One region of the Streptomyces callyspongiae genome, then DNA from elsewhere that is predicted to be linked to it. Evidence: predicted binding sites of a transcription regulator. Region 1 holds the regulator's gene; each other region holds the start of a gene.
The links. The regulator HrcA, encoded in region 1, represses chaperone genes, less so after heat shock. The targets are predictions, from matches to a motif close to TTNGCACTCNGNNNNNCNGAGTGCNAA.
Positions count from the first base shown of each region.

Region 2: the regulator HrcA is predicted to act here: its motif matches at 4,534-4,560, upstream of groES (co-chaperone GroES).
Region 3: the regulator HrcA is predicted to act here: its motif matches at 8,180-8,206, upstream of groL (chaperonin GroEL).

Region 1 is NZ_JBJZOM010000008.1:84,010-94,374, reverse strand. It holds gene ACL06G_RS09835 (AMP-dependent synthetase/ligase) at 42-1,931, shown strand; gene hemW (radical SAM family heme chaperone HemW) at 2,013-3,245, shown strand; gene ACL06G_RS09825 (DUF3097 domain-containing protein) at 3,256-4,119, opposite strand; gene ACL06G_RS09820 (MBL fold metallo-hydrolase) at 4,142-4,861, opposite strand; gene hrcA (heat-inducible transcriptional repressor HrcA) at 5,055-6,071, shown strand; gene dnaJ (molecular chaperone DnaJ) at 6,072-7,211, shown strand; gene ACL06G_RS09805 (nitronate monooxygenase) at 7,314-8,390, shown strand; gene ACL06G_RS09800 (16S rRNA (uracil(1498)-N(3))-methyltransferase) at 8,387-9,136, shown strand; gene ACL06G_RS09795 (histidine triad nucleotide-binding protein) at 9,270-9,647, shown strand; gene ACL06G_RS09790 (ribonuclease Z) at 9,671-10,365, shown strand, end outside.
Region 2 is NZ_JBJZOM010000018.1:71,426-81,790, reverse strand. It holds gene ACL06G_RS17770 (hypothetical protein) at 1-321, shown strand, start outside; gene ACL06G_RS17765 (helix-turn-helix domain-containing protein) at 385-678, shown strand; gene ACL06G_RS17760 (class I SAM-dependent methyltransferase) at 724-1,974, opposite strand; gene ACL06G_RS17755 (polysaccharide deacetylase family protein) at 2,038-3,141, shown strand; gene ACL06G_RS17750 (glycosyltransferase family 4 protein) at 3,326-4,450, shown strand; gene groES (co-chaperone GroES) at 4,710-5,021, shown strand; gene groL (chaperonin GroEL) at 5,138-6,766, shown strand; gene ACL06G_RS17735 (ester cyclase) at 6,923-7,624, opposite strand; gene ACL06G_RS17730 (SDR family NAD(P)-dependent oxidoreductase) at 7,770-8,543, opposite strand; gene ACL06G_RS17725 (MOSC domain-containing protein) at 8,556-9,227, opposite strand; gene ACL06G_RS17720 (WhiB family transcriptional regulator) at 9,298-9,612, opposite strand; gene ACL06G_RS17715 (response regulator transcription factor) at 9,970-10,365, shown strand, end outside.
Region 3 is NZ_JBJZOM010000015.1:99,845-110,209, forward strand. It holds gene ACL06G_RS16200 (SIS domain-containing protein) at 1-695, opposite strand, end outside; gene ACL06G_RS16205 (DUF3263 domain-containing protein) at 809-1,072, shown strand; gene otsB (trehalose-phosphatase) at 1,110-1,988, shown strand; gene ACL06G_RS16215 (endonuclease/exonuclease/phosphatase family protein) at 2,088-2,909, shown strand; gene ACL06G_RS16220 (alpha,alpha-trehalose-phosphate synthase (UDP-forming)) at 2,937-4,409, opposite strand; gene ACL06G_RS16225 (glucosyl-3-phosphoglycerate synthase) at 4,520-5,482, opposite strand; SAM riboswitch class I at 5,655-5,796, shown strand; gene thrC (threonine synthase) at 5,814-7,106, shown strand; gene ACL06G_RS16235 (MoaD/ThiS family protein) at 7,156-7,434, shown strand; gene ACL06G_RS16240 (cold-shock protein) at 7,852-8,055, shown strand; gene groL (chaperonin GroEL) at 8,366-9,994, shown strand; gene ACL06G_RS16250 (alanine/glycine:cation symporter family protein) at 10,283-10,365, shown strand, end outside.

The DNA of each region.
Region 1 (10,365 bases):
TCACCCAGAGTATGTACTTCACCCCGGGCCCGGAGGATGTCGTGAGCGACACACAATCCCTGATCGAGAACCGGCCGCCCTCCGTGGCGTCTCTGTTGCTGGAGCGCGTGCAGGCCACCCCGGACGCCGAGGCGTACCGCTACCCGGTGGCCGCCTCCGGCGACGGCCCCGAGGAGTGGCGCTCCTACAGCTGGGCCGAGGCTGCCGAACGTGTCTTCGCCGTTGCGGCCGGGTTGATGGCGCTCGGCGTGCGGCCCGAGGAACGGGTCGCGATCGCCTCGAACACCCGGGTCGACTGGATCCTGTGCGACCTCGGCATCCTCTGCTCCGGCGCGGCCACCACCACGGTCTACCCGAGCACCGATGCGGGCGAGACGGCCTACATCCTGGCCGACTCCTCCAGCCGCGTGCTCATCGCCGAGGACGCCTCCCAGCTGGAGAAGGTGCGGGAGAAGCGTGCCGAGCTCCCCGAACTCGCCCACGTGGTGGTGATGGAGGAGGCGGACGCCGTCGCCGCGGAGGACGACCCGGAGGACTGGGTGCTCTCCCTCTCCGAGCTCGCCCGGCGCGGGAAGGCCCACCTCGAGGACAACCCGGAGTGCGTCAGGAAGACCGTGGCCGGGCTGCGCTCCGACCAGCTCGCCACCCTCATCTACACCTCGGGTACCACCGGGAAGCCCAAGGGCGTGCGGCTGCCGCACGACTGCTGGTCCTACATGGCGAAAGCCATCGCGCAGACCGGGCTGGTCACCGGCGAGGACGTCCAGTACCTGTGGCTGCCGCTGGCGCACGTCTTCGGCAAGGTCCTCACCGCCGCCCAGGTCGAGGTGGGGCACGTCACCGCTGTCGACGGACGCATCGACAGGATCATCGAGAACCTGCCCGTGGTGCGGCCGACCTACATGGCCGCCGTCCCCCGGATCTTCGAGAAGGTCTACAACGGTGTGGCGTCCAAGGCGAAAGCCGGCGGCGCCGCCAAGTACAGGATCTTCCAGTGGGCCGCGGGCGTCGCGCGCGAGTACGGCAAGGTGACCCAGGACAACTTCCGCCGCACCGGAGTCGCCTCCGCCCCCGCCGGGCTGAAGGTCAAGCACGCTGTTGCCGACCGGCTCGTCTACGCGAAGCTGCGGGAGGCCTTCGGCGGCAACCTGCGGGCCTGCATCTCCGGCTCCGCCGCTCTCGCGCCGGACATCGGCTACTTCTTCTCCGGCGCCGGGATCCACATCCTCGAGGGGTACGGCCTCACCGAGTCCAGCGCCGCCAGCTTCGTCAACCCCGGTGAGGCGTACCGCACCGGCACCGTGGGCAAGCCGCTGCCCGGAACCGAGGTGCGGATCGCCGAGGACGGCGAGATCCTGCTCCGCGGCCCCGGCATCATGGAGGGTTATCACGGCCTCCCGGAGAAAACCGCCGAGGTACTGGAGGAGGACGGCTGGTTCCACACCGGGGACATCGGTGAACTCTCCTCCGACGGCTACCTGCGCATCACGGACCGCAAGAAGGACCTGATCAAGACCTCCGGCGGCAAGTACATCGCCCCCGCGGAGGTCGAGGGCCAGTTCAAGGCGATCTGCCCGTACGTCTCCAACATCCTCGTCCACGGCGCCGACCGGAACTTCTGCACCGCGCTCATCGCGCTCGACGAGGTGTCGCTGATGCAGTGGGCCGCCGAGCAGGAGGGCCTCGCGGGCAAGGAGTACGCCGAGGTCGTCGTCTCCGAACAGGTGCGCGCGATGGTCGGGGACTACGTGGAGCAGCTCAACTCCGGACTGCAGCGCTGGCAGACGATCAAGAAGTTCCGCGTCCTGCCGCGGGACCTGGACGTCGAGCACGGTGAGCTGACGCCCAGCCTGAAGCTGAAGCGACCGGCCGTGGAGCGTGAGTTCGGCCACCTGATCGAGGAGATGTACTCCGGGTCCCGAGAGGCCTGAGCGGAGTGGGGCGGCAGCCGGGTTTCCGGCTGCCGCCGGGCCCGCGCCCGGTCCGGGGCTGCGGGAGGTCACAATGGGCCCATGCCCTCCGCACTTCCCGACGGCGAACCGGTACCGCACGACGGCTCGCTGCCCGCCTCCGCGACGGCCGACGCCGCGGACCGTCCGCTCGGCTTCTACCTGCACGTGCCGTACTGCGCCTCGCGCTGCGGGTACTGCGACTTCAACACCTACACGGCAGGTGAGCTGCGTGGCGCGGGCGGTGTCCTGGCCTCCCGCGAGGACTACGCGGACACCCTCGCGCAGGAGGTCCGGCTGGCGCGGAAGGTGCTCGGGGACGATCCGCGCCCCGTGCGGACCGTGTTCGTGGGGGGTGGTACCCCCACACTGCTCCCGCCGGAGGACCTCGGCCGGATGCTGGCCGCCGTGCGCGAGGAGTTCTCCCTGGCCGACGACGCGGAGATCACCACGGAGGCCAACCCCGAGTCGGTCGACGCCCGCTACCTCGCCGAGCTGCGGGAGGCGGGCTTCAACCGGGTGTCGTTCGGCATGCAGAGCGCCCGGGCCCACGTGCTGCGCGTCCTGGACCGCAGCCACACCCCCGGACGCCCCGAACAGTGCGTCGCCGACGCGCGGAGGGCCGGGTTCGACCACGTCAACCTCGACCTGATCTACGGCACGCCGGGGGAGAGCGACGACGACTGGCGTGCCTCCCTGGAGGCGGCGCTCGCCGCCGCGCCGGATCACGTCTCCGCGTACGCCCTGATCGTCGAGGAGGGCACGCAGCTCGCACGGCGGATCCGCCGCGGCGAGGTGCCCATGACCGACGACGACGCGCACGCGGACCGCTACCTGATCGCCGACGAGATGCTCGCCGCCGCGGGCTTCCACTGGTACGAGGTGTCCAACTGGGCCCTCTCGGACGCGGCGCGCTGCCGGCACAACGAGCTGTACTGGACGGGCGCCGACTGGTGGGGCGCCGGACCCGGCGCGCACAGCCACGTCGCGGGCGTGCGCTGGTGGAACGTGAAGCACCCCGCCGCCTACGCCCGGGCGCTGGACGCCTCGCGGTCGCCCGGTGCGGGCCGCGAGGTCCTCTCCGCCGAGGACCGGCGCGTCGAGCGGGTCCTGCTGGAGCTGCGGCTGGTCCAGGGCTGTCCGCTGGACGTGCTCACGCCGGCCGGGCGCGCGGCCGCCCGGCGGGCGCTGGACCAGGGGCTGCTCCGCCCGGAGCCGTTCGGTGAGGGTCGCGCGGCCCTCACCCTCCGCGGGCGTCTGCTGGCCGACGCGGTCGTCCGGGACCTCGTCGACTGACGGGTGCCGGTCAGCGGCCGGGAGGGCCTCCCGTCGGGCCGCCCACGGTCACGTGGTCGATGAGGTGTTCCACCGGGCCCAGCAGGCCGGGTTCCAGGTCGCGGTAGGAGTGCACGGAGCGCAGAATCCGCTGCCAGGCGGCGCCGGTGTTCCGCGGCCATCCCAGGGCCTCGCAGACGCCGGTCTTCCAGTCCTGGCCGTGCGGCACCCGGGGCCACGACGGAATGCCGACGGCGGCCGGTTTGACGGCCTCCCAGATGTCCACGAACGGGTGGCCGACCACGAGTACGAGGTCCTCGCCCCGGGTCGCGGCGACCTCCGCGGCGATTCGCGACTCCTTCGACCCCGGCACCAGGTGGTCGACCAGGACACCCAGTCGGGCGTCGGGCGTGGGCCCGAACGCGTCCACGACCGCCGGAAGGTCGTCGACACCCTCGAGGTACTCGACGACGACGCCCTCGATCCGCAGGTCGTCGCCCCACACCTTCTCCACCAGCTCCGCGTCGTGGCGCCCCTCGACGTACAGGCGTCCGGCGCGCGCGACCCGGGCGCGGGCACCGGGCACCGCGACCGAGCCCGACGGTGTGCGGCGCGGAGCCGCCGGGGCGGCGCTTGCGGGGCGCACCAGCGTGACGATCCGTCCCTCCAGGAGGAACCCCCGCGGCTCCATCGGGAAGACACGGTGCGCCCCGAAGCGGTCCTCCAGCGTCACCGCGTTCCCTCCGGAGGTCTTCTCGCAGTCGATCACCGCCCCGCAGAAGCCGGTCGTCACCTCCTCCACCACGAGGTCCCGTTCGGCGGGCACCTCGGGGACGGGAGCGGCGCGGCGCTTCCAGGGCGGGGTCAGGTCGGGGTCGTACCGGCGGCTGCGCATCCGCCCATTGTGTCCGGACGCGTCAGGCGGAGGCGAAGCGACGGGCCAGACCGTCGCGTTGGGCGCGGAGGAACGCGGCGTCCACGACGGCGCCGTGGCCGGGGACGTACCGGGCGTCCTCGCCGCCGAGAGCCAGCAGCCGGTCCACGGCGGCGGGCCACTGCCCAGGCTGCGCGTCGTCCCCCGCCTGCGGCGGTCCCGACTCCTCGACCAGATCGCCGCAGAACACCACCGGGGGAGCGCCCGGGGCCCCTCCGGGCACCAGGACGGCCAGATCGTGCCCGGTGTGGCCCGGGCCGGCGTTGACCAGTACGGCACGGCGGTCGCCGCCCAGCGCGAGGGTCATCTCGCCGCTGACCGGGTGTTCCGGGAGGACCAGCGCGTCGGCTGCCTGGGCCGCCGTGTCCGCCGCCAGGCCGTGCCGACGGGCGTCGTGCCGGAGGGACTCGCGGCCGCCGCGCAGAACACGGTCCAGACCCACCGCGCCGTACACCTGGACTCCGGCGAAGGCCGCTGTGCCCAGCACGTGGTCGAAGTGGCCGTGGGTGAGCGCGACCCTGGTCACGGGCCTCCCGAACAGCTCCCGCAGCGATGCGCGGAGCGCCGCCCCCTCGGCGAGGGAGGATCCGGTGTCGATCACCAGCACGCCGTCGGGACCGGCCACCGCCCCGGCCGTCGCGTCCCACCGGGGCAGCCGGGTGCGCACCACGCCCGGTGCGAGCTCTTCCCACATGCCGTCCATGCCGCGACGCTACCGGTACGCAGACCGTGTCGCCCCTCCGCGGTGCGTGCCCGCGGTCCCGGGTGTGGACGCCCTTGCTCTGGGCATGGCATCCCGCCGTACACTTGGCTGCGAAACGCTGGCACTCGTCCCACGAGAGTGCCAGGCGAGCGGAGGCCGGACAGCCGGACACGGCCCGACGGGAGGTGCGCACGTGCTCAGTGAACGCAGGCTCGAGGTGCTGCGTGCCATCGTCCAGGACTACGTCGGCACCGAGGAGCCGGTCGGCTCCAAGGCGCTCACGGAGCGCCACAATCTCAAGGTGTCGCCGGCCACCGTCCGCAACGACATGTCGGCCCTGGAGGACGAGGGGTACATCGCCCAGCCGCACACCAGTGCCGGCAGGATCCCCACCGACAAGGGGTACCGGCTGTTCGTCGACAAGCTGGCCGGTGTCAAGCCGATGTCCTCGCCGGAGCGACGCGCCATCCACAACTTCCTGGAGGGCGCCGTCGACCTGGACGACGTCGTGGGGCGCACGGTCCGGCTGCTGGCGCAGCTCACCCGGCAGGTGGCCGTCGTCCAGTATCCGTCGCTGACCCGGTCGACAGTGCGCCACGTCGAACTGCTGGCGCTGGCACCGGCCCGGCTCATGCTGGTGCTCATCACCGACACCGGACGCGTCGAGCAGCGCCTGGTCGACTGTCCCACCCCGATCGGCGAGACCACCGTCGCCGATCTGAGGGCCCGGCTGAACGGCCGTGCGGCCGGGCAGCGCTTCACCGACGTGCCGCGTCTGGTCCAGGACCTTCCGGAGGGCTTCGACGCGGACGACCGGGGAACCGTCTCGGCGGTGCTCGCCACCCTGCTGGAGACGCTGGTCGAGGAGACCGAGGAACGCCTGATGATCGGCGGAACCGCCAACCTCACGCGCTTCGGCCACGACTTCCCGCTCACCATCCGCCCCGTCCTGGAGGCGCTGGAGGAGCAGGTCGTACTGCTGAAGCTGCTCGGCGAGGCCACGGATTCCGGCATGACGGTGCGAATCGGTCATGAGAATGCTCACGAGGGCCTGAGTTCCACGTCGGTGGTTTCAGTCGGTTACGGTTCGGGCGACGAGGCGGTCGCCAAGCTCGGCGTGGTGGGGCCGACCCGCATGGACTACCCCGGAACGATGGGAGCGGTACGCGCAGTGGCACGTTACGTCGGACAGATCCTCGCGGAGAGTTAAGTGGCGACCGACTACTACTCCGTCCTGGGCGTGGAGCGCGACGCCTCGCAGGACGAGATCAAGAAGGCCTTCCGCAGGCTGGCGCGCGAACTGCACCCGGACGTCAATCCGGACCCGAAGACGCAGGACCGCTTCAAGGAGATCAACACCGCCTACGAGGTGCTCTCCGACCCGCAGAAGAAGCAGGTCTACGACCTGGGCGGCGACCCGGCCGGACCGGGCGGCGGCGCGGGAGCGGGCGCCGGCTTCGGCGGCGCGGGCTTCGGCAACTTCTCCGACATCATGGACGCGTTCTTCGGAACCGCCTCGCAGCGCGGGCCCCGCTCGCGCACGCGCCGCGGCCAGGACGCGATGATCCGGCTGGACGTCGAACTGCACGAGGCGGCGTTCGGGACGACCAAGGAGATCCAGGTCGACACCGCGACCGTGTGCGGCACCTGCTCCGGCGAGGGCGCCGCGCCGGGCACCTCCGCGCAGACCTGCGACATGTGCCGCGGCCGCGGCGAGGTCTCGCAGGTCACCCGCTCCTTCCTGGGGCAGGTCATGACCTCCCGGCCCTGCCCGCAGTGCCAGGGATTCGGCACCGTCGTGCCGACGCCCTGCCAGGACTGCGCCGGCGACGGCCGCGTACGGTCGCGGCGCACCCTCACCGTCAAGATCCCCGCGGGTGTCGACAACGGCACCCGGATCCAGCTGGCCGGCGAGGGCGAGGTCGGGCCCGGCGGCGGCCCGGCGGGCGACCTCTACGTCGAGATCCACGAGACCCCGCACCCGGTCTTCCAGCGCCGCGGCGACGACCTGCACTGCACCGTCACCATCCCCATGACGGCCGCGGCCCTGGGCACCAAGGTGCCGCTGGAGACGCTGGACGGCATGGAGGACATCGACATCCGCCCGGGCACGCAGTCCGGCCAGTCCGTCCCGCTCCACGAGCGCGGCGTCACCCACCTGCGCGGCAACGGCCGCGGCCAGCTGATCGTGCACGTCGAGGTGACCACGCCGACCAAGCTCGACCACGAGCAGGAGGAGCTGCTGCGGCAGCTCTCGCGCCTGCGCGGCGAGGAGCGGCCCCAGGGGCAGTTCCAGCCCGGTCAGCAGGGGCTCTTCCACCGCCTCAAGGACGCGTTCAACGGCCGCTGACGCCTCTCCCCCCGGGGTGGGCCCCCGCCCGCCGGCGGTCCACCCCGGAGAGCTCCCACGGCCCCCGCCCGGACTGCTCCCGGGGCATGGCAGGATGACGCCATGTCCTCCGCGCAGTCCCCGCTCTCCGACCTCGTCGAGCATCCGATCGTGCAGGCCCCGATGGCGGGCGGCACGTCCGGTCCCGAGCTCGCCGCGGCCGTCAGCAACGCCGGTGCGCTCGGCTCCCTCGCCGCCGGCTACAAGACGCCGGAGGCCGTGTACGAGGAGATCCGGCACCTGCGGATGCTGACCGAGCGGCCGTTCGGCGTGAACGTCTTCCTGCCGCAGCCGCCTCCTGCTGCCGGTACCGATGCAGTCGGGAGCTACCGGGAGCGGCTCGCCGGCGAGGCGAGGCGTTACGCCGCCGAGCTCGGCGACACCGACCGCGGCTCCGACGACGCCTACGACGCCAAGATCGCCGTGCTTCTCGAGGCGCGCGTGCCGCTGGTCTCCTTCACCTTCGGGTGCCCCGACCCCCGGGTGCTGCGGGCGTTCGCCGACGCGGGCACGCGGACCGTCGTCACCGTCACCTCCGTCGAGGAGGCTTTGGACGCGCAGCACAACGGTGCCTTCGCCGTGTGCGTGCAGGGAGTGGAGGCCGGCGGCCACCGCAGCACCTATCAGGACCGTCCGGAGCGGGACGGGGAGGGCACCGGCCTGCTGCCGCTGCTCGCCGAGGTGGGCGACGCCGTCCGGATCCCCATGATCGCCGCGGGCGGGCTGATGCGCGGCAGCCAGATCGCCGGCGTGCTCGCCGCGGGCGCCGTCGCCGCGCAACTCGGCACCGCTTTCCTGGTGTGCCCGGAGTCCGGAGCGCACCCCGAGCACAAGCGTGCCGTGACCGACCCGCTGTTCTCCCACACCGAACCGACCCGGGCGTTCTCCGGACGCTCCGCGCGGGGTCTGGTCAACCGGTTCGTCCGCGAGCACGGGCCGCACGCGCCCGCGGCCTACCCCCAGGTCCACTACCTGACGGCTGGGCTGCGCAAGGCCGCCGCCCGGGCCGGCGACCCGCAGGGCATGGCCCTGTGGGCCGGTCAGGGACATCGGCTGGCCCGAGCCCTGCCCGCTGCCCGGCTCGTGGACACCCTGGTCGAGGAGCTCACCGCCGCCCGTGCCGCACGGAGCGTGGCGTGACCGCGCCCGTCTTCCTGCTCGACCGGCCGGACGATCCGCCGCTGACCGGCCCGGGAAGCGTCGTCCTGACCGGACCGGAGGGCCGCCACGCGGTGTCCGTCCGCCGGATGCGCGTCGGCGAGGAGATCGTCCTCACCGACGGCGCGGGCACCGCCGCGTACGGCACGGTCGCCCATCCGGAGGGGAAGGACCGGCTCGAGGTCACCGTGACCCGGGTCCGCACCGAACCGGAACCCCGCCCCCGCATCACGGTCGTGCAGGCCCTCCCCAAGGGCGACCGCGGGGAGTTGGCCGTCGAGACCATGACCGAGACCGGCGTCGACGCGATCGTGCCGTGGCGCGCCTCCCGCTGCATCACGCAGTGGCGCGGCGACCGCGGCGCCAAGTCGCTGGCCAAGTGGCGGGCGACCGCACGCGAAGCGGCCAAGCAGTCCCGCCGGCTGCGCGTCCCCCACATCGCCGAACCCGCCACCACCGGGCACCTCGCGACGCTGCTGTCCCGGGCGGACTTCGCGGCCGTGCTCCACGAGGAGGGCGCCGCCCCGCTGGCCGGGGCACACCTCCCCGAGGCCGGCGAACTGGTCCTGGTCGTCGGCCCCGAGGGCGGCGTCTCCCCGGAGGAACTGCGGACGTTCGCCGAGGCCGGGGCACGTCCCCACCGCCTGGGCCCGACCGTGCTGCGCACCTCCACCGCGGGTACGGCCGCGCTCGCGCTCCTCCTGAGCCGCACCGGTCGCTGGGCCTAGCTCCGCCTCCCCGCGCATGCCCGCACCGCCGTCGCTGCCCGCAGCGGCGGGGCGGAAGCGTCCGCCGAGTCCGCGCCTCCGCACGCGATAGCATCCGCTGCGTACACCGACATCTCACAGCGGAGGCGCCACCGTGGCGGGAGAACCCCAGGACGACTGCCTGTTCTGCAAGATCGTCGCAGGCGAGGTCCCCGCGACCGTCGTCCGTGACACGGAGACGACGCTGGCCTTCCGGGACATCAACCCGCAGGCCCCCACCCACATCCTCGTGATCCCCAAGGCGCACCACAGCGACGCGGCGTCGCTCGCCGCCGAGGCGCCGCAGCTCGCCGCCGACGTGCTGCGCGAGGCGGGCGCGGTCGCCGAGGGCGAAGGCATCGCCGTCGCCGAGGGCGGGCCGGGCACCGGCTACCGCGTCGTCTTCAACACCGGGACCGGAGCGGGCCAGACCGTCTTCCACGCCCACGCCCACGTCCTCGGCGGGCGGGGCCTCAACTGGCCTCCCGGCTGAGCCGCGCTCCGGTAGGGTTCCCCGTGTCGGTACGCGAACTCGTCGTCCTCGGCACCGCCAGCCAGGTGCCGACCCGTCACCGCAACCACAACGGCTACCTGCTGCGTTGGGACGGTGAGGGCCTGCTGTTCGACCCCGGCGAGGGCACACAGCGGCAGATGGTGCACGCCGGGGTGGCGGCCCACGACATCCACCGGATCTGCCTCACGCACTTCCACGGGGACCACGCGCTGGGCCTCCCCGGGGTGGTGCAGCGCCTCAACCTCGACCGGGTTCCGCATCCGGTCACCGCCCACTACCCCGCCTCCGGCGCCGACTTCTTCGCACGGATGCGGTACGCCACCGCCTACCGCGAGACCGTACGGCTGCACGAGGAGCCGATCCCGCCGGCGCCGGAGTCCGTCCTTCGCGAGAGTGCCGGGTACACCCTCACCAGCCACCGGCTGTCCCATCCCGTGGAGGCGCACGGCTACCGGCTCGTCGAGCCGGACGGCCGCCGCATGCTTCCCGAACGGCTGCGGGAGCGGGGCATCGCCGGTCCCGACGTGGGACGGCTGCAACGGGAGGGCACGTGGCGCGGTGTCACCCTGGACGAGGTGAGTGTCCCGCGGCGGGGACAGCGTTTCGCCTTCGTCATGGACACCCGGCTCTGCGACGGCGTGTACGCGCTCGCGGCAGGCTGCGACATGCTCGTCATCGAGGCGACCTTCCTCGACGA
Region 2 (10,365 bases), on a different contig from region 1:
ACCCGTGCGGACTCCCGCGTGCGGCGGAACGACACGAAGTGGTCGGCGTGCATGGAGAAGGCGGGGTATTCGGTCAGCGATCCGATGGACGCTGCCGCCGAACTCGGTTTCCGCAGCAACGAGGAATTGTCCTCGCCCGCCGCCGTCGCCGCGGCCGGCGCGGACGTCGCGTGCAAGAAGAAGGTCAACCTGGTCGGGGTGCGCTTCGCGGTGACCACCGCGTACCAGGAGCGGCTGATCGACCGGAACGCCGAGACCTTGGCCCTGGCCCGTCGGCAGCACGAGCAGCGGCTGGAACGGGCCGCCGAGCTCCTTTCCTGACGGCGCGGATTCGGCTCGAGGGTCCCTTCGGTCCGCCGTGCCGGGCGTGTGAACATGTCATGTATGCCTGCTGGAGATCCGTCATATGCGAGACGTTTACCCGAACCGCTGGCCGCCGCCCTCGCCCTGACCGGAGAGCTGTCCGACAGGGAGTCCGAGGTCTTCTCCCTGCTGGCGCATGCCCCTTCCTACGAGGAGATGGCCGAGCAGCTCGGCATCAGCCGCCGCACCGTGCGGTTCCACATCGAGAAGATCCGGCACAAGATCGGTCCTCTCCACTACCACCAGCTCTGCGCGGCGTCCTACCTGCAGACGCTCGCCGTCGTTCCGGAGTCGGGCGCGCGGCTCTCCCGCTGACGCCGGCCCAGGGCCGCCGGGCCGCCGAGGCTCCCGGCCGTACCCTCACGGGCACGGCCGGCCGATGAGCATGCTGGGCGCGCCGTCGATCCGGGTCAGGAAGACCGTCGCGGAGTGCGGCCCCTTCGGCTTGACCTTGCGCCGCAACTCCTCGGGTTCGACGGCGGATCCGCGCTTCTTCACCGTGAGCGTGCCCACCTCGCGCTCGCGCAGCAGCGCACGCAGTCGCTTCACGTGGAACGGCAGGGCGTCGGTGATCTCGTACGCGGTGGCGAACCGGGTCGGCGTGCGGGTGTCGGCGGTGATGTAGGCGATCGTCGGATCGAGGAGTCTGCCGTCGAGTTCGGCGGCGATCTCGGCGACGAGGTGGGCGCGGACGACGGCGCCGTCCGGCTCGTACAGGTAGCGGCCCACCGGGCCCACGGGCGGCGGGTCCGCCGTACCGCCGGCGAGCGTGTCCCCCGCGGGCAGCAGCGTGGCGCGGACGCGTGCCGCCGAGGGGTCGCCGAACCAGAGGACGGCCTCCTTGACGTCGCCGCGGTGGGATACCCATTCGGCGGCGGCGTCCTCGGGGACGGCCTCGTGCGGAATGCCGGGGGCCACCTTGAGCGCCGCGTACCGGCGGCTGCGGGCCGTGCGGATCGCCCGGCTGAGCGGGGGCGAGTACGCCTCCGGGTCGAAGATGCGGGCCCGGCCGCGCCCGCGCCCGCCGCGCCGCGCCGGGTCCACGAACACCGCGTCGCAGTCGTCGAGATCGGCCGCGCCGAGTTGTTCGATGTCCTCGCAGCGCACGTGGATCAGGTCTCCGAGGCCGAGGGCGTCCGCGTTGGCGCGGGCCACGGCGCAGGTCAGCGGATCCCGGTCGACGGCTCGCACCCGGATGCCGCGGCGGGCGAGGGCGAGCGCGTCGCCGCCGATGCCGCACCCGAGGTCGGCGACGTGGTGGGCGCCGAGTGCGGCGAAGCGGGCGGCCCGGTGGTCCGCGACGGCCGTGCGGGTGGCCTGTTCCAGCCCGTTCGGCGTGAAGTACAGGTGGGCGGCGTCCTCGCCGAACTTGGCGGCCGCGCGCTGCCGCAGCCGTGCCTGTGCGAGCGCCGCGGTCACCAGTGCTGCCGGGTGGCTGCGCCGCAGGCGGGTGGCGACGGCCAGTTCGTCCGCCGGGTCGTAGTCGCGCAGTCCGTCCAGCAGCATCGCCCCTTCGGGTGTCAGGAGTGCGGCGAAGGCGGCTGCCGCGTCGTCGGGCGCGGACGGGTCGTCAGGCGTGTCGGGGGTGTCGGGTACGGCCACACGGCTCATTCTCCCTGCCGCTCCGGAACGTCGCCCGGGCCGCCCCGGCTCTCGGTGGCACGATCCGGCGTTATGCGTGTAGTACTACAAAAAGGAAATAAGACCGATCGGTTCACCTGGTCGGCTCTGGCCTTCTCCGCGCTCGCGCTGCTCGCCGCCCTCGCCCCGCAGAAGGGACCGAGCGGCGAGTCCCGGCCCGAGCCCGCCGCTCCGCAGGCCGCACGTGCTCCGCTGCCGGCGGGCGGCGGCCCTGCGGCACCGACCACCTCGTTCGCCTCCGGGCGCCCCTCCGGCGCGGACCTCCGCGCCGCAGGCAGCCGGAGCACCGGGCAGCACGGCGGAGCCGCCCGCCCGGGCGAGCCCCGCGTCCTGCACGGGCACGCCGCCGCTCCCGCACTCGCCCTGTCCGCCGCAGTCGGACCGGCGGCCCGCGCCCGCGCCCGGAGCACCGCCGACGCGCTCGACGCCTACGCCGACCGCCTCGCGCGCCGTGTCGCCGCGTTCCGCGCATGGGGCCTGAAGAAGCCCCCGCCCTTCGCCCCGGACCCTCCCGCGCTGAAACCGCGCGTCCGCGGGGCGCGCGTCGTCGGCAGCGTCCCGACCGACGACCGCGTCGTCTTCCTGACCATCGACGACGGAGCGCGCAAGAGCCGGGAGTTCCTGCAGATGGTCGACGACCTCGACATCCCCGTGACCTCGTTCCTGACCGACGAGGAGGTCGAACCCGGCGTCGGCTACGACTACTTCCGCGCCCTGGCCGACGCGGGCGGCACCACGCAGAACCACACGCTGCACCACCCCTACCTGCCGGGACTCGGCCACCGGGCGCAGCGCCGCGAGATCTGCGGCCAGCAGGACCGCATCCAGGAGGAGCTGGGCGGTCCGCAGCCCCGCCTCTTCCGCCCGCCCTACGGCTCCTACGACCGGGCCACGCTGCGCGCCGCCCGGGCCTGCGGCATCGACGCGGTGGTGCTCTGGGGCATGGAGGCATGGGCCGACCGCATCGACTTCCAGGAACCGGGGAACCGGCTCTACCCCGGGGCGATCATCCTCACGCACTACCGGGGCCCCGCCTCCTGGGGCGACGGCGGCACCATGGCCGACATGCTCCGCAGGGTGCTCCGGCTGGCGGCCGACCAGGGATACGCCGTGGCACGCCTGGAGGACTACCTCTGAGTCGCGGAACGGCCTGCGCTCCACCGCCCCGCCGTACGCTCCACCGACCCTGCAGGGCCCGCTCCGCGCCCGGGGAAGGGGAGAGCCCGCCGGGGACGGGCTCCGGGAAAGCGCTCAACGGGCGTTTCCCCGGCGGACACACGCCCGTGGACCGGGGCACGCCCGCGGGCGCCACAACGGCCGTATGAGAGTCGTCATCGTCACCGAGTCCTATCCGCCGGACGTCAACGGCGTGGCCCACACCACCTGGCAGACCGCCTCCCACCTGGCACGCGCCGGGCACGAACCGCTGGTCGTCGCACCGGCGCCGCCGCCGGGTTCCCGCGTCCGCGCCGACGGCCCCGCCCCGGTGGTGTCCGTGCCGTCCCTCCCCCTCCCCGGCTATGCCCAGGTCCGGGTGGCGCTCCCCAGCCGCCGCCTCTCCGCGGCCGTCGCGCGGCACCGTCCGGACGTCGTGCACCTGGCGAGCCCGTTCGTCCTCGGCGCGCGCGGCATCGCCGCCGCCGTCCGTGCGGGTGTGCCCAGCGTCGCCGTCTACCAGACCGACCTGGCCGGCTACGCCCGCACCTACCTCGGCGCCGGTGAGGGCGCCGCCTGGCGCCGGATGCGTACGGTGCACCGGGCCGCCGATCTCACCCTCGCCCCGTCGACCGCCTCGCTGCGGGAACTCGCCGACCACGGCATACCCCGGGTGCGGCTGTGGCCGCGCGGTGTCGACACCGAAAGGTTCACGCCCGCCCGCCGCGACGAGGAGCTGCGGCGCTCCCTGGCGCCCGACGGGGAACTGCTCGTGGGCTACGTGGGGCGCCTCGCCCCGGAGAAGCGGGTGCACCTCCTCTCGGCCGCCGGAGCACTTCCGGGGGTGCGGCCCGTGGTGGTCGGTGACGGGCCGAGCGAGCCCTCGCTCCGTGCGGCGCTGCCCGGCGCCCACTTCCTCGGCCGCCGCACCGGAACCGACCTCGCCCGGATCTTCGCCTCGCTCGACGTCTTCGTCCACACCGGTCCGTTCGAGACCTTCTGCCAGACCGTGCAGGAGGCGCAGGCCAGTGGTGTCCCGGTGGTCGCCCCGGCCGCGGGCGGCCCGCTCGACCTCGTCGACCACGGCCGGACGGGCCTGCTGGTGCCCCCGCAGGACGCCGTCGCGGTGCGGGACGCGGTGGCCGCTCTCGCCGGGCACACGGCGCTCCGCGACCGGATGGGCGCCGCCGGGCTCGAGGCCGTCGCGGACCGCGGCTGGCGGGCCGTCGGCGAGCGCCTGGTCGGGTACTACGAGGAGGTGCTCGCCGCCCGGAGGCAGGTGGCGGCATGAGGCTGCGCGCCGAGCGCGGGCTCTTGGGCGGCCTTCCGGGGCCTGCGCCGACGGCGGGGGCACGGGCGGGGACACTCCGTGTTTTGGCACTCTGGTTGACGGAGTGCTAACCGCGGCATAATCTCAGTTCTGGCACTCTCCACAGGTGAGTGCCAACCGAAGCGACGGGCAGATCCGGCACCCGCGACGACGGGTCTACCAGGTCGCCACCCCAGACATTCATCACCCCGTTGAGAACTCCGAAGGGGGAGGTCGGATCGTGACGACCGCCACCAGCTCCAAGGTTGCCATCAAGCCGCTCGAGGACCGCATCGTGGTCCAGCCGCTCGACGCCGAGCAGACCACCGCGTCGGGTCTGGTCATCCCGGACACTGCCAAGGAGAAGCCCCAGGAGGGCACCGTCCTGGCCGTCGGCCCGGGCCGCTTCGAGGAGGGCAACCGCCTGCCGCTCGACGTCTCCGTCGGCGACGTCGTGCTCTACAGCAAGTACGGCGGCACCGAGGTGAAGTACAACGGCGAGGAGTACCTCGTCCTCTCGGCCCGCGACGTTCTCGCGATCGTCGAGAAGTAAGCACCTCCAGCAAGCTCCGAAAGCAGAAGAACGCTTTCGATCCGTGCCCCGGTACCCGTCACGCCTGAACTGCCGGGACCGGGGCGCGGTTCGTTCGAGAGGACCCCAAAGCTCCCATGGCCAAGATCCTGAAGTTCGACGAGGACGCCCGTCGCGCCCTCGAGCGCGGCGTCAACCAGCTCGCCGACACCGTCAAGGTGACGATCGGCCCCAAGGGCCGCAACGTCGTCATCGACAAGAAGTTCGGCGCCCCGACCATCACCAACGACGGCGTGACCATCGCCCGCGAGGTCGAGGCCGAGGACCCGTACGAGAACCTGGGCGCCCAGCTCGTGAAGGAGGTGGCGACCAAGACCAACGACATCGCGGGTGACGGCACCACCACCGCCACCGTGCTCGCGCAGGCGCTGGTCCGCGAGGGCCTGCGCAACGTCGCCGCCGGCGCCTCCCCGGCCGCTCTCAAGCGCGGCATCGACGCCGCCGTGAAGGCCGTCGCCGACGACCTGTCGGGCATCGCCCGCCCGATCGACTCCAAGGAGGACATCGCCGCGGTCGCCGCGCTGTCCGCCCAGGACAAGCAGGTCGGCGAACTCATCGCCGAGGCGATGGACAAGGTCGGCAAGGACGGCGTCATCACCGTCGAGGAGTCGCAGACCTTCGGCCTGGAGCTGGACTTCACCGAGGGCATGGCCTTCGACAAGGGCTACCTGTCGCCCTACATGGTCACCGACCAGGAGCGTATGGAGGCCGTCCTCGACGACCCGTACATCCTGATCCACCAGGGCAAGATCAGCTCCATCCAGGACCTGCTGCCGCTGCTCGAGAAGATCATGCAGGCCGGCAACAGCTCCAAGCCGCTGCTGATCATCGCCGAGGACGTCGAGGGCGAGGCGCTCTCCACCCTGGTCGTCAACAAGATCCGCGGCACCTTCAACGCCGTCGCCGTGAAGGCCCCCGGCTTCGGTGACCGCCGCAAGGCCATGCTCGGCGACATGGCGACCCTCACCGGCGCCACCGTCATCGCCGAGGAGGTCGGCCTCAAGCTCGACCAGGCCGGTCTGGAGGTGCTGGGCTCCGCCCGCCGCGTCACTGTCACCAAGGACGACACCACGATCGTCGACGGTGCCGGCAACTCGGAGGACGTCCAGGGCCGCGTCGCCCAGATCAAGTCCGAGATCGAGACCACGGACTCCGACTGGGACCGCGAGAAGCTGCAGGAGCGCCTGGCCAAGCTGGCCGGCGGTGTCTGCGTGATCCGCGTCGGTGCGGCCACCGAGGTGGAGCTCAAGGAGAAGAAGCACCGCCTGGAGGACGCCATCTCCGCGACCCGCGCCGCGGTCGAGGAGGGCATCGTCTCCGGTGGTGGCTCCGCTCTCGTCCACGCCACCAAGGTGCTGGAGGACTCGCTCGGCAAGAGCGACGACGAGGCCACCGGTGTCGCCGTCGTCCGCCGCGCGCTCGTCGAGCCGCTGCGCTGGATCGCCGAGAACGCCGGCCTCGAGGGCTACGTCATCACCTCCAAGGTCTCCGAGCTCGACAAGGGCCAGGGCTTCAACGCCGCGACCGGGGAGTACGGCGACCTGGTGAAGGCCGGCGTCATCGACCCGGTCAAGGTCACCCGCTCCGCGCTGGAGAACGCGGCGTCCATCGCCTCGCTGCTGCTCACGACCGAGACGCTGGTCGTCGAGAAGCCGGCCGAGGAGGAAGAGGCCGCCGGCGGCCACGGCCACGGTCACGCGCACTGACCTCACGGCACGGTCCGGGGCCGCGCAGTCCGCGCGGCCCCGGGACACCGAGGCCCGGCCCACCCCTGCGGGGGCGGGTCGGGCCTCGCCCGTCGGCCCGCGCGGGGCTGGTCCCGCTGCCGAGGACCGCTCCCGTGTGCTTCGGTCTCCCGCTCGTCAGGCCCCGGCGCCGACGCCGAGCTCCCGCAGGAGCCGCGGCATGTCGTAGTGCCACCAGCCTTCCTTGATCCGCCCGTCCTCGAACCGGAACACGGTGGTGCCCGTCATGGTGACCGTCCGGCCGGTGGGGGCGAGGCCCATGAAGTCGCCCTGGTGCGTTCCCCGCCACGTCCAGCAGGTGACGACGGTGTCGCCCTCCGCGATCTGCGCGTCCAGGGTGAAGTCGAAGTCGAAGGCCCGACGCCACCGGGTGACGTCCTCCTTCATCACGGCGGAACCGGTCGTCGACTCCGTCTCGTGCGAGATGTCGTGGTCGATGTAGTCGTCCGCGAAGATCTCGTCCACGACGGCGAGTTCCCCGCGGGCCCCGACCTCGTCGAAGACGCGCCGGCAGGTCTCCTTCAGGAACCTCTCGTCCCGCACCACGTCCAGATCGGTGAACTCCGGGATGCGGTCGCACAGCGCGACCATCTCCTGGTACAGCTGATCGGTCTCCGGGAGCTGCGAGTTGCGCATCGCCTCCTCGTAGGAGGGGAACTCGACGATCTCGATGTAGTGCGCGCCGTCGGACCGGTCGCGGCCTATCGTCTCGTGGGTCGCCGTCCGTTTGCCCTTCGTCTGCGCGGCCCACCGGTCCATCAGCCGGTCCATCTCCTCGAACCGGTCGGTCCGGCAGTCGATCATCTGCATGAATGTCATGGCGCCTCCCGCCCATGGCCCGGACCCCGCGGACCTGGCCCGGGGGCCTCGTCGACGAGTCGTCCCGGTGCCGAGGAAGAGAGACGGACGCCGGCGGCGGCCCTTTTTCTCCACCCTACGACGCATTTCTCCCGTGCTCACGTGCTCAATCGGGGCCGTAGCGGCGGCCCGTGGTCGAAGTCGCACGGGAGAGCAGTCGGCGCGGTGCCAGCTTCGTCAGTCCCAGCAGCGCCTTGTAGCGGGGATCGGGGACGGACAGGGTGCGGCCGCGCGCCAGGTCCGCGAGCGCCGCTTCGACCACGTCCGGAGCCTCCAGCCACATCCACCGCGGGATGTTGCCCGTGCCCATGCCGGCCCGCTGGTGGAACTCGGTGCGCACGAAGCCCGGGCACAGCGCCATCAGCCGCACGCCCGATCCGGCGGCGTCCGCCGCCACGCCCTGGGTGAACTGGGTGATCCACGCCTTCGACGCGCCGTAGGTACCCCGCGGCACGAACGCGGCCACCGAGGCCACGTTGATCACACCGCCCCGTCCGCGGGTGCGCATCGCCGTCACGGCGGCGGCCGTGGAGCGCAGCACCGCCTCGCAGTGGACCCGCAGCATGGCCAGCTCCTCGGACATCGGAACGTCGAGGAACCGCCCCTTGGCGCCGAAGCCCGCGTTGTTGACCAGCAGGTCCACGGGGTCGTCGGCGGCGCCGACGCGGTCCTCCAGCGCCGCGATGCCCTGCTCCGTGGCCAGGTCGGCGGTGAGCACGGAGACCTCCACGCCGTGCCGGTCGTGGAGGTCGGTCGCCTGCGCGTGCATCCGCTCGGTGTTCCGGGCGGCCAGGACCAGGTGGTGCCCGTCCCGTGCCAGCCGTTCGGCGAACGCGGCACCGAGGCCCGCGCTCGCGCCGGTGATCAGTGCGGTCGTCATGGCCGCACGCTACTACCCCGCTGATGCGCCTCCGGAGCGGCGCAGAGCCGTCTCCCGCGCCTCCGGGTCCAGCGGGTCGCCGGCGTCGAGCAGCTGGGGCAGGAGCTCGGGTTCCAGGGTCAGCGCCCGGAAGAGGAAGGAGACGGTGATGTGGTGTGCGGGGCGGTGGACCACGGCGATCGGGTCGCCCGCACGGATGTCGCCGGGCTCGATCACCCGCAGGTACGCGCCGGGCGCCGCACGCCGCGTGAAGGTCCTGACCCAGCCCGGTTCGCCGAGCCGGCCGGCGAACGTCCGGCAGGGGATCCGGGCGCTCGCGACCTCGAGCACCACGTCCGGCCCGATGCGCCAGCGCTCGCCGATGCGGGCGCCGTTCACGTCGAGTCCGGAGGTGGTGAGGTTCTCGCCGAAGACGCCGTCGGGCAGTTCCCTGCGGAGTTCGCGCGCCCATTCGTCCAGGTCCTCCCGGGCGAAGGCGTAGACGGCCTGGTGGTCACCCCCGTGATGGCGCATGTCGCCGATGGTGTCGCCGCTCAGGCCGCTGCCACCGGTGCCTTTGGGGCCGGGCGCGGCAACCGCGACCGGCCCGTCGGCGGGTCGTTTGTCGATGCCGGTGAGGTTTCCGGGAGCATCGGTGTAGTCCGCTGCGAGCGGCCGGGCGAGGTTCACGGACAGCAACTTCATGGCGGCACGCTAGCCGTCCCTGTGCCGTCCGGCACCCGAGTTCCGCCGCCTCGGGAGCGAATCGTTTCTGCTATCCACTGCTCGCCGATGACGTCGCCACCATCCGATGGCGGGCCCTTCCCATGAGCTCCTCTCGTTCGTCCTCGGTCAAGCCGCCCCACACGCCGTACGGCTCCCGCACCGTCAGTGCGTGGGCCGCACACTCGGAGCGCACGGGGCAGCGCATGCAGACCTCTTTCGCGGATGCCTCACGCGCACTGCGGGCGGCTCCCCGTTCTCCTTCCGGGTGGAAGAAGAGGGAGCTGTCGACGCCGCGGCAGGCGGCAAGCAGCTGCCAGTCCCACAGGTCGGCGTTCGGGCCCGGGAGGCGGGAGAAATCTGCCATTGCGTGTCCCCTCAGTGGCGTACTGCGACTGATGTGTCACTCATCGGTAAATATGATCCCTTGCCGAATCTACTGATTACCCACTCGAAGCAGAAGAAATCCCGACCAAATAGGGCATTAGTGAACAAGACCGCGCGGCGCTCCCGGGTGTACCCGGGCGTATCCGTACACTCACGTAGAGTGTCGAAGGCGGCTGCCGCAGCCCGTAACCCTTTTGGGTGACCGTCGTTGAGAGTGCGGAGGCGGTCGACGCGAACGCCGGGTACGGAAGGTGCCCGCGGTGTCGATCGCACACAGGTGACGTCTTGCAACAGCCTGGAGGCTCAAGGTGATGCGCATCAGTTGCGGAGGGTGGTCATGACTTCCGTCCTCGTCTGCGACGACTCCCCGCTTGCCCGAGAGGCGCTCCGCCGCGCGGTCGCGACCGTGCCCGGCGTCGAGCGCGTGACGACGGCTGCCAACGGCGAGGAAGTCCTCCGCCGCTGGGGGGCCGACCGCTCCGACCTCATTCTCATGGATGTCCGGATGCCCGGTCTGGGAGGTGTGGAGACCGTGCGGCGGCTGCTGTCCGCCGATCCCGGTGCCCGCATCATCATGCTGACCGTGGCGGAGGACCTGGACGGCGTGGCGCTGGCCGTCGCGGCCGGCGCCCGCGGATACCTGCACAAGGACGCCTCGCGCGCCGAGCTGCGGGCCACCGTCACCCAGGCCCTCGCCGACCCGACCTGGCGCCTCGCTCCCCGGCGCCTGCGG
Region 3 (10,365 bases), on a different contig from region 1:
TACTCCATGGACGGGTACGCCTCCGTCCATGCCCCGGCCGCCTCACGCATCTTCAGCGCGGCCTCCAGCGCCAGCCCGTACGTCCAGCCGCTGCCGAGGAACGTCCACTGCTCGGCCACCGCCGCACCGGCCGGCAGCGGCACGGCGACGGCGTTCTCGGCATCCGCGGCCGCCTCGGCCACCGACTTCACCGGCAGGCTGCCGTGCTGCTCCAGCCCGGCGCGCAGGAAAGCGAGCGCGGTCGTCGCGAACCGGGTCTGCACCACGGACTCCTCGTCCGCGTGGTCCAGCACGGCGACCCGGTCGGCCGCCCGGAGGACCCGGCCGGCGGGGTCGGCGGTGAGCGCCACGGTGCGGGTGCGGTTCCGCAGCGCCCCGAGGAGGTCCAGCACCTCGGTGGTCGTCCCGGAACGGGTGATGACGACGACACGGTCGTAGGACTCCGCGCGCGCCGCGGGGAACTCGGACGCCGCGAACGCGTCCGTCTCCCCCTGCCCGGACGCCTCGCGGAGCGCCGCGTAGGCCTGCGCCATGAACCAGGACGTTCCGCAGCCGCTCACTGCCACCCGCTCTCCGCGCTGCGGCAGCGCCTGCCCGAATCCGTCGGCTTCGTCGGCCGCCCGCTGCCAGCAGTGCGGCTGCGTCGCGATCTCGGTCTCGGTGAGGGACGGGGGCTGCTCGGTTCCGGCAGTCATGGGACGGCGCTCCTCGGTGCGTGCGGTGGACGGGCGGGTGTCGGGAAGTCGGCCGCCCGGGCGGCGTCGACCTTACGTGTCGTGCCTACCCCGGCGCAGAGTAGGTTTGCCGCATGAGCGAGGAAGGGGATCCGGACCGGCGGGACACCGGGGACGGCCTGTCCGAACGGGACCGGGCGGTGCTCGCGCTGGAACGCCGCACCTGGTCGGGGCCCGGTGCCAAGGAACGTGCCGTGCGGGAGCGCCTCGACATGTCCCCCACCCGGTACTACCAGTTGCTCAACGCCCTGCTGGACGATCCGCGGGCCCTCGCCCACGACCCGGTCACCGTCAACCGGCTCCGGCGCCGGCGGGAGGCGCAGCGCGCACGCCGGTGACCCCTCGTGCCCGCCGCGGCTGGGTAGGCTCGCCCCCATGGGCAGTGACCGCGGTGCTCCTTCCGTCCCTCCGGCCCTCCCCGTCCCGGCCACCACGGCGGGGCGCACCGGACTCCGACGGCTCCTCGCCCACCCCGCCCGGGCGGTGGTGGCGCTGGACTTCGACGGCACCCTCGCGCCGATCGTGCCCGACCCCGACCGGGCACGGGCGCATCCCGGAGCCGTACCCGCACTGGCCCGCCTGGCCCCGCAGGTCGCCGCCGTGGCCGTCGTGACCGGACGTCCCGCGGAACGGGCCGTCCGCTACGGCGGGTTCGCCGGCGTCACCGGCCTGGACGGGCTTGTCGTGCTGGGGGCGTACGGCGCGGAGCGCTGGGAGGCGGCCACGGGCGAGCTCACCTCCCCACCGCCGCACCCCGGCGTCGCCGCCGTACGGGAGGAGCTGCCGAACGTCCTGGCGGCAGCGGGCGCGGACCCTGGCGTGCACGTGGAGGACAAGGGCGGTGCGGTCGCCGTCCACACCCGCCGCGCCGCGGAGCCGTCGGTCGCGTTCCGGCGGCTGCGCGCCCCCCTGACGGACCTGGCCGGGCGGCACGGACTCACCGTCGAGCCGGGCCGGGCGGTGCTGGAACTGCGTCCGCCGGGCACCGACAAGGGCGCGGCCGTGACCGGCCTGGCCCGCGCCGCGGGCGCCGGGACCGTGGTGTATGCCGGGGACGACCTCGGCGACCTCGCCGCGTTCGCCGCGGTGGAGGAGCTGCGGGCGGAGGGGCTGCACGGGCTGCTGGTGTGCAGCGGCAGCGACGAGGTCACCGCACTCGCGGAGCGGGCCGACCTCGTCGTCGACGGCCCGTACGGCGTCGTCGCGCTGCTGGACGCCCTGGCCGACGCCCTGGCCGCGCACCGCGGCCGCTGACGGGGCTTCCGGCGCCGCCCGTTCCGCCGGAGGAGGTGTCCCAGCCGGTGGCGGAGCATGGGGCGGAGCACCGCGGGGGAGGCACCCGGTGTGCGGGTGATGACGTGGAACCTCTGGTGGCGTTTCGGCCCGCTGGCCGAACGGAGCACCGCGATCCGGGACGTGCTGCGCGAGGTGCGGCCCGACGTGCTCGGACTCCAGGAGAACTGGACCCGCGGCGACGACAGTCTCGCCGACCGGCTCGCCGAGGACCTCGGGCTGTACTGCATCCGGGCCGAGTCCGACGCACCCGGCGGCTGGCGGCGCCGCCTCGACGAACCGGAGGCCGACGCGTGGGGCGTCGGCAACGCCGTGCTCAGCCGCTGGCCCGTCCGTGACAGCGCCACGCTGCGGCTGCCCACGGCTGCCGGCACGGACGACGGGCGGCTGTGCCTGCACGCCCTGCTGGACGCCCCCGGGGCCCCGGTGCCCTTCTTCACCTCGCACCTGAACTCCGGCCTCGCCGAGTCGGCCGTCCGCGTCGGGCAGGTGCGGGCGCTCGCCCGGTTCGTGGCGGAACGCCGTGCCGGCCACGCGCATCCCGCTGTGCTGACCGGCGACTACAACGCCTGCCCGGACTCCGACGAGATGCGGCTGCTCGGCGGGTACCGCACGGGCCCTGCCGTCCCGGACCAGGTGCTGATCGACGCCTGGGAGTGGGCGGACCCCTCGCAGCCTTCCGCGACCCGGATGGCGCAGAACCCGTACGTCGCGGCGCGGCGCGACCCCGGCGTGCGCCTCGACTACATCCATGTCGCCGAGCCCGGGCCGGGCGGTCTCGGCCACGTCCGCGGGGTGCGCCGTGCGGGCGACGGGCCGGTCGGCGGGGTGTGGCCGTCCGACCATGCGGCGGTCGTCGCCGAACTCGGCGACGGCGCATGAGGCAGGTGCGCGGGGCGTGCGGTACTGCTACGGCGCGGGGGCACGGAGCGCGTCGAGCTGGGCCACGAACCAGGCGGCGGGCGGCAGCGCGGTGGCCGCCTCCGCGAGCCGCCCGGTGCGGGCGGCCCGTTCGTCCTGCGGCATGCTCAGCGCCTCGTGGAGCGCCTGCGCGGTCTCGCGGATGTCGTACGGGTTGACCGTCAGCGCGTCCTCGGCCAGTTCGGCGCAGGCACCCGCTTCGCGGGAGAGGACGAGCGCGCAGCCCTCGTCGGAGACGACGGGCACCTCCTTGGCGACGAGGTTCATGCCGTCCCGGATCGGGTTGACCAGGGCGACGTCCGCCATCCGGTAGGCGGCCAGGGACCGTGCGAAGTCGTCCTCCACATGGAGCACGACCGGGGTCCACGCCGGAGTGCCGAAGTCGGCGTTGATCTCCTCGGCGACCTCGGCCACCTCCGCGGTGTACTCCTGGTACACCGCCAGGTCCTGCCGTGAGGGGTAGGCGAAGGCCAGGTGCACCACCCGGCCCTGCCACTCGGGGTGATCGGTGAGCAGCCGGCGGAAGGCGTGGAGCCCGCGCACGATGTTCTTGGACAGTTCGGTGCGGTCGACCCGGACCACGATCCTGCGGTCGCCGCCGCCGACCTGGGCCCGCAGCTGCTGGCGCCGTTCGGTGACGTCGGGGCGCTGGGCTCGCTCCCGCAGGAAGTCCCCGTCGGCGCCGAGCGGATGGGTGCCCAGGCGGGTGGTGCGGTCCCCGTGGGTGACGAGCAGCCCGCCGTCGTCCGCGGCGGTCACCTTCGCACCCAGCACGTCCGCGCAGCAGTCGGCGAAGGTGCGGGCCCACCGGTCGGTGAGGAAGGCGGCGCGGTCGGCGCCGAGGACGCCGCGCAGCACGGCCGCGGCGACGTCGTCGGGAAGCATCCGGTAGTAGTCCGGCGGTGCCCACGGGGTGTGCGAGAAGTGACCGATCCTCAGGTCCGGGCGGCGTGCCCGGAGCAGGGCCGGCACGAGGGAGAGGTGGTAGTCCTGCACCAGGACCGCGGCGCCCTCGGCGGCCTCCTCGGCGAGCGCGTCGGCGAAGGCGGCGTTGTACGCCTCGTACGCCGCCCACAGGTCGTCGAAGTCGGTGTCGAAGGACGGCTCGACCGGTGTCCGGTAGAGCAGGTGGTGGACGAACCACAGGACGGAGTTGGCGACGCCGTTGTAGGCGCCGTCGAAGACCTCGGCGGGAATGTCGAGCATCCGCACCGCCTGCCCGCCGGTGTCGGCGGGGTCGAGGCGTCGCCCGGCCCGGCGGGTCGCCTCCCGGTCCGAGGGCCCCAGGGCCGCGCACACCCAGACGGCGCCGGCCTCCGGTCCCACGGCGCTCAGCCCGGAGACCAGGCCGCCGCCGCCGCGCGAGGCGAGAAGTTCGTGTCCGGGGCCGTCGGCGGGGCGGTACGCGACGGGGCCCCGGTTCGACGCGACGAGTACCTGGGCGGAACGCTCAGCGGCCATGGCCGGAGCCTAGCCGTCGCGCCCCGTACCGAAACGTATCCGCGCCGGAGGGGTGGAGCGGTGCGGACGGCGGGCGGGCCGGCGCCGCGGGCTCCCGCCGCCCGCCGGTCTCAGTCCCGACCGTGGCGGGGGAGGCGGGCGGCGTACTCGGGCACCCGGAGCATCGGCGGCCGCTCCCCGGCCTCCACGGCGTGCGTGCACGGCACGAAACCGTCCTCGCCGCGGGAGAACTGTGTGAGGCTGGGCCGCAGGGCCTCCCCGCCGGGGAGCCGGAGCTGCGCCGCGTGGTGGATCGCGGCGGCCATCCGGCCCAGCGCCAGCCCGTCCTGGTGGCGGTGGCGCCGTACGCCCACGTCGACCTGGGCGAGGGCGTCCAGGCCCACCGTGTCGAGCGCGTCGACCAGCAGCCCCAGCTCGACGCCGTACCCGACCGGGAAGGGCAGCCGCTCCAGCAGGCCGCGGCGGGCGGCGTACTCCCCGCCCAACGGCTGCACGAATCCGGCGAGCCGCGGCCAGTGCAGGTTCAGCAGGGGCCGGGCCACGAGCTCGGTCACCCGGCCGCCGCCCACGGGACTGTCCCCGAGCGGCCGGTCGTACATCGCCTTGACCAGCTGGAGCTCCGGGTCCGTCAGCAGCGGCCCGACGATGCCGGAGACGAACCGGGAGGAGAAGTCCCGCAGGTCGGCGTCGACGAAGCACACGATGTCGCCGCCGGTCACCAGCAGCGACCGCCACAGCACTTCGCCCTTGCCCCGCACCGCGGGCACGTGCGGCAGCACCTCGTCGCGGTGCACCACCTTCGCCCCGGCTGCGGCGGCGACCTCACCCGTACGGTCGGTGGAGCCCGAGTCGAGCACGACCAGCTCGTCGACGAGCGGCAGCGGGCCGTCCATGAGGTCGCGCCGGATCACCGACACGATGGCGCCGACCGTGCGCTCCTCGTCGAGGGCGGGCAGCACCACGCTCACGCTCGGTGCCCCCGGGGCCGCCTTCGCGGCCGCCAGGTCCTCGCGCGGCCGGTCGGCCGCGGACCAGGAGCGGCGTTCCAGCCAGTCGTGGACCTCGTCCAGCACGTCGGGTTCTCCTTCGTGGCGCCCCCACAGCCCGCTGCGGGGCGCCTGTCTCGCGGTTCGGACGCTCCGCTGTACAGCGCGGTCCGTCCGTTACAGTCTTGAACAACGCGCCCCGCCGGCACATGCCGGGGGTAGCGCCGGAACCGGCCACCGCCGGTCCACAACTTCACACCGCTCATCCAGAGGGGCAGAGGGAACGGCCCGATGAAGCCCCGGCAACCCTCCGGCCGGTCCTGCAGAAAAAGGCGGGGCTCCCGGTTCGGGAAGGTGCCAATTCCGGCTCGTGGTGAGATTCGCCGCGAGGAAGATGAGGAGAAAGGGCCTCGCCTTCATGGCTGTGCACGCTCCTGAGAAGTCAGCCGCCACCGCTCCGCTCGGTCCCGCCGCAGCTCTGTCCTGCCGCGAGTGCGGGGCGCGCAACCCGCTGGGACCGGTCTTCGCCTGCGAGGAGTGTTTCGGGCCGCTGGAGGTCGCCTACGACCTCCCGACCGGCGACCCCGAGGGCCTCCGCGCGCGGATCGAGGCGGGGCCGGACACCATGTGGCGCTACGCGCCGCTGCTGCCGGTGCCGGCCGACGTCGCCGGACGGCCGAACACCGATCCCGGCTTCACCCGGCTCGTGGACGCCGGGAACCTGGCCCGCGAGCTGGGCGTATCCGCCGCCGGCGGGTCGCTCCACGTCAAGGACGACTCCGGCAACCCCACGCACTCCTTCAAGGACCGCGTGGTGGCGATCGCCGTCGAGGCGGCTCGGGCCTTCGGCTTCACCACGCTCTCCTGCTCCTCGACCGGCAACCTGGCCGGCGCGGTCGGTGCCGCCGCGGCCCGCGGCGGCTTCCGCTCCTGCGTGTTCATCCCCCATGACCTGGAACAGGCCAAGGTCGTGATGGCCGCCGTCTACGGCGGCGATCTGGTGGGCATCGAGGGCAGCTACGACGACGTGAACCGTTTCTGCTCCGAGCTCATCGGCGATCCGCTGGGCGAGGGCTGGGGCTTCGTCAACGTCAATCTGCGGCCGTACTACGGCGAGGGGTCCAAGACGCTCGCCTACGAGATCGCCGAGCAGCTCGGCTGGCGGCTGCCGGACCAGATCGTCGTTCCCATCGCCTCCGGCTCGCAGCTGACGAAAATCGACAAGGGGTTCCGCGAACTGATCGAGCTCGGCCTCGTGGAGGACCGCCCGTACCGGGTCTTCGGCGCCCAGGCCGAGGGCTGCTCGCCGGTGTCGCGCGCGTTCAAGGAGGGACACGACGTCGTCCGGCCGGTGAAACCGGACACGATCGCCAAGTCCCTGGCCATCGGCAACCCCGCGGACGGCCCGTACGTGCTGGACATCGCGCGGCGCTCCGGCGGCGCCGTCGAGGACGTCGACGACGGGCAGATCGTCGACGCCATCACCCAGCTGGCCCGCACGGAGGGCATCTTCACCGAGACCGCCGGCGGCGTGACCCTCGGCGTCACCCGCAAGCTGCTGGCGGAGGGCGTGCTGGACCCGTCGCTGACCACGGTGGTGCTCAACACCGGCGACGGGCTGAAGACGCTCGACGCCGTGGCGGAGGCCGCCCGCCCCCGCGCGACCATCCGCCCCAGCCTGGACGCGTTCCGCGAGGCCGGCCTCGCCTGAACCGGCGCGTCACCACCGCCGCACTCCCGTACCCATGGAAGGTGAACCCATGAGCGTCAACGTCCGTATCCCGACGATCCTGCGCACCTACACCGGCGGCAGGGCCGAGGTCCCCGCGGAGGGGGCCACCCTGGCCGAGGTGCTGGCCGACCTGGAGAGCAACCACACCGGCATCGGGGCCCGTGTCCTCGACGACGCCGGGAAGCTGCGCCGCTTCGTCAACGTCTATGTGAACGACGACGACGTCCGCTTCGTCGACGGCCTGCAGACGGCCACGCCGGACGGTGCCGGCGTGTCGATCATCCCGGCCGTGGCCGGCGGCTGCTGACGGGCCGTGGGGCCGGCGCGGGTGCCGTTCCGCGCCGCCGGCCGCACGGGACGACCCCCTCCAGGAGCGCTGGAGGGGGTCAGTCGGTGTTCCGGGAGGGAGTAGAGTGAAACCGTTCCCCTTCTGTGAGTGCCGCGTACCTGTGTGAACGCGCCACTTTGGGCCGGAAATCGATGTCGCTTTTGCCGCACCGGCCCCTTTTTGTCGTCCGGTTTTTCCCCTTCTTCTCCCTCTATGTGGGGAAGTGCCGGTATCAGAATTCTCGTTCTTCCGACCTGTTGCGGACGGCGTTCGGGCAGATACATTCAGCGGCGGTCGACGCGTTCCGGCGCACACCTCCGGCCCGCCGGTGGTGAGGTCTGACCCGGGTCCGCGAAGTGCGGGCTCGTGCAAGGGCCAGTAATAGGGGAGTTAGTAATGGCTCAGGGCACCGTCAAGTGGTTCAACGCGGAGAAGGGCTACGGCTTCATCGCGGTCGACGGTGGTGCGGACGTGTTCGTCCACTACAGCGCGATCCAGATGGACGGCTACCGCACCCTGGACGAAGGACAGCGGGTCGAGTTCGAGATTTCTCAGGGTCAGAAGGGGCCGCAGGCGGACATGGTCCGCGTGACCGGCTGAAGCGCCGACCGGTACCGACGTATCCGGGGCGAGGGCCCGCATCCCATCGGGGTGCGGGCCCTCGCCCGCGTCGTGGTGGTGCCGGTGCGCGCGGAGTTCCGCGCAGGGTCCGTGGCCGAAGGCGCTTGCACTCGAAGGGGTCGAGTGCTAATCATTGGCGTTAGCACTCTGAAGGTGAGAGTGACAGCAGGACCGGGTCGGTGAGGTCCGCAGGCCGGACGGTGCAGGGAACCGTCAGGCTCGCAGACCGTCCGTCGCGGGCGCCAGCGCGGTCCTTCGATGCCCACCCCAGTCCGGGAGGACCACTTCCATGGCCAAGATCATCGCGTTCGACGAGGAGGCGCGGCGCGGCCTCGAGCGCGGGATGAACCAGCTCGCCGACGCCGTCAAGGTCACGCTCGGCCCCAAGGGCCGCAACGTCGTGCTGGAGAAGAAGTGGGGCGCCCCCACCATCACCAACGACGGTGTCTCCATCGCCAAGGAGATCGAACTCGAGGGCGAGTACGAGAAGATCGGTGCGGAGCTGGTCAAGGAGGTCGCGAAGAAGACGGACGACGTCGCCGGTGACGGCACGACGACCGCGACCGTTCTCGCCCAGGCGCTCGTCAAGGAAGGTCTCCGCAACGTCGCCGCCGGCGCCAACCCGATGGCGCTGAAGCGCGGCATCGAGAAGGCCACCGAGTCCGTCTCCGCGGCGCTGCTGGAGCAGGCCAAGGACGTGGAGACCAAGGAGCAGATCGCCTCCACCGCCTCCATCTCGGCCGCCGACGCCCAGATCGGCGAGCTCATCGCCGAGGCCATGGACAAGGTCGGCAAGGAAGGCGTCATCACCGTCGAGGAGTCGCAGACCTTCGGGCTCGAGCTGGAGCTCACCGAGGGCATGCGCTTCGACAAGGGCTACATCTCCGCCTACTTCGCCACCGACATGGAGCGCATGGAGGCGGAGCTCGAGGACCCGTACATCCTCATCGTCAACTCCAAGATCGGCAACGTGAAGGACCTCCTTCCGCTGCTGGAGAAGGTCATGCAGTCGGGCAAGCCGCTGCTGATCATCGCGGAGGACGTCGAGGGCGAGGCCCTGTCCACCCTCGTGGTGAACAAGATCCGCGGCACCTTCAAGTCCGTGGCCGTGAAGGCGCCGGGCTTCGGCGACCGCCGCAAGGCCATGCTGGGCGACATCGCCATCCTCACCGGCGGCCAGGTCATCTCCGAGGAGGTCGGCCTCAAGCTGGAGAACGCCGGTCTGGAGCTGCTGGGCCGCGCCCGCAAGGTCGTCATCACCAAGGACGAGACCACCATCGTCGACGGTGCCGGTGACAGCGAGCAGGTGCAGGGCCGGGTCAACCAGATCCGTGCCGAGATCGAGAACTCCGACTCGGACTACGACCGCGAGAAGCTCCAGGAGCGTCTCGCGAAGCTGGCCGGCGGCGTGGCCGTCATCAAGGCCGGCGCGGCCACCGAGGTCGAGCTCAAGGAGCGCAAGCACCGCATCGAGGACGCCGTGCGCAACGCCAAGGCGGCCGTCGAGGAGGGCATCGTCGCCGGCGGTGGCGTCGCCCTGCTGCAGGCCACTTCGGCCTTCGAGAAGCTCGAGCTGGAGGGCGACGAGGCCACCGGTGCGCAGGCCGTGAAGCTGGCCCTGGAGGCCCCGCTCAAGCAGATCGCGGTGAACGCCGGCCTCGAGGGCGGCGTCATCGTGGAGAAGGTGCGCAACCTCACCCCGGGCAACGGCCTGAACGCCGCGACCGGCGACTACGTCGACATGATCGCCGAAGGCATCATCGACCCGGCCAAGGTGACGCGCTCCGCGCTGCAGAACGCCGCCTCCATCGCGGCGCTCTTCCTCACCACCGAGGCCGTGATCGCCGACAAGCCGGAGAAGGCCGCGGCCGGTGCCGCCGACCCGACCGGCGGCATGGGCGGTGACATGGGCTTCTGATCCTCCCACCGAGGATCGGGCGCTCCGCCCGGCCGCACCGTTCGCTGCGGTGTTCGCCGCGACGCGTGCTGCCCCTGCCTCGCAAGGGCCCCTCCCCGCCGGGGAGGGGCCCTTGCGCATGCCTGTGACATTCCGCACCGCGTCGCAGGTGAATGGGCGTCGACCGGTGGGTTAGGTTCCGTCCGGAACGCTTCAAACGGAGGACCGTATTCCGGTTCCCGCGGCCCCGGACGCACCACGCTGCACGAGGAGCCGAGCACTCCCCGACTCCGAGGAAATCCCTGACCCATGCACACCCTGGACACGTTGATCGTCGAGATCAACGACCACTTCTGGACGTACCTGCTCATCCCGCTGGTCGCGGGAGCGGG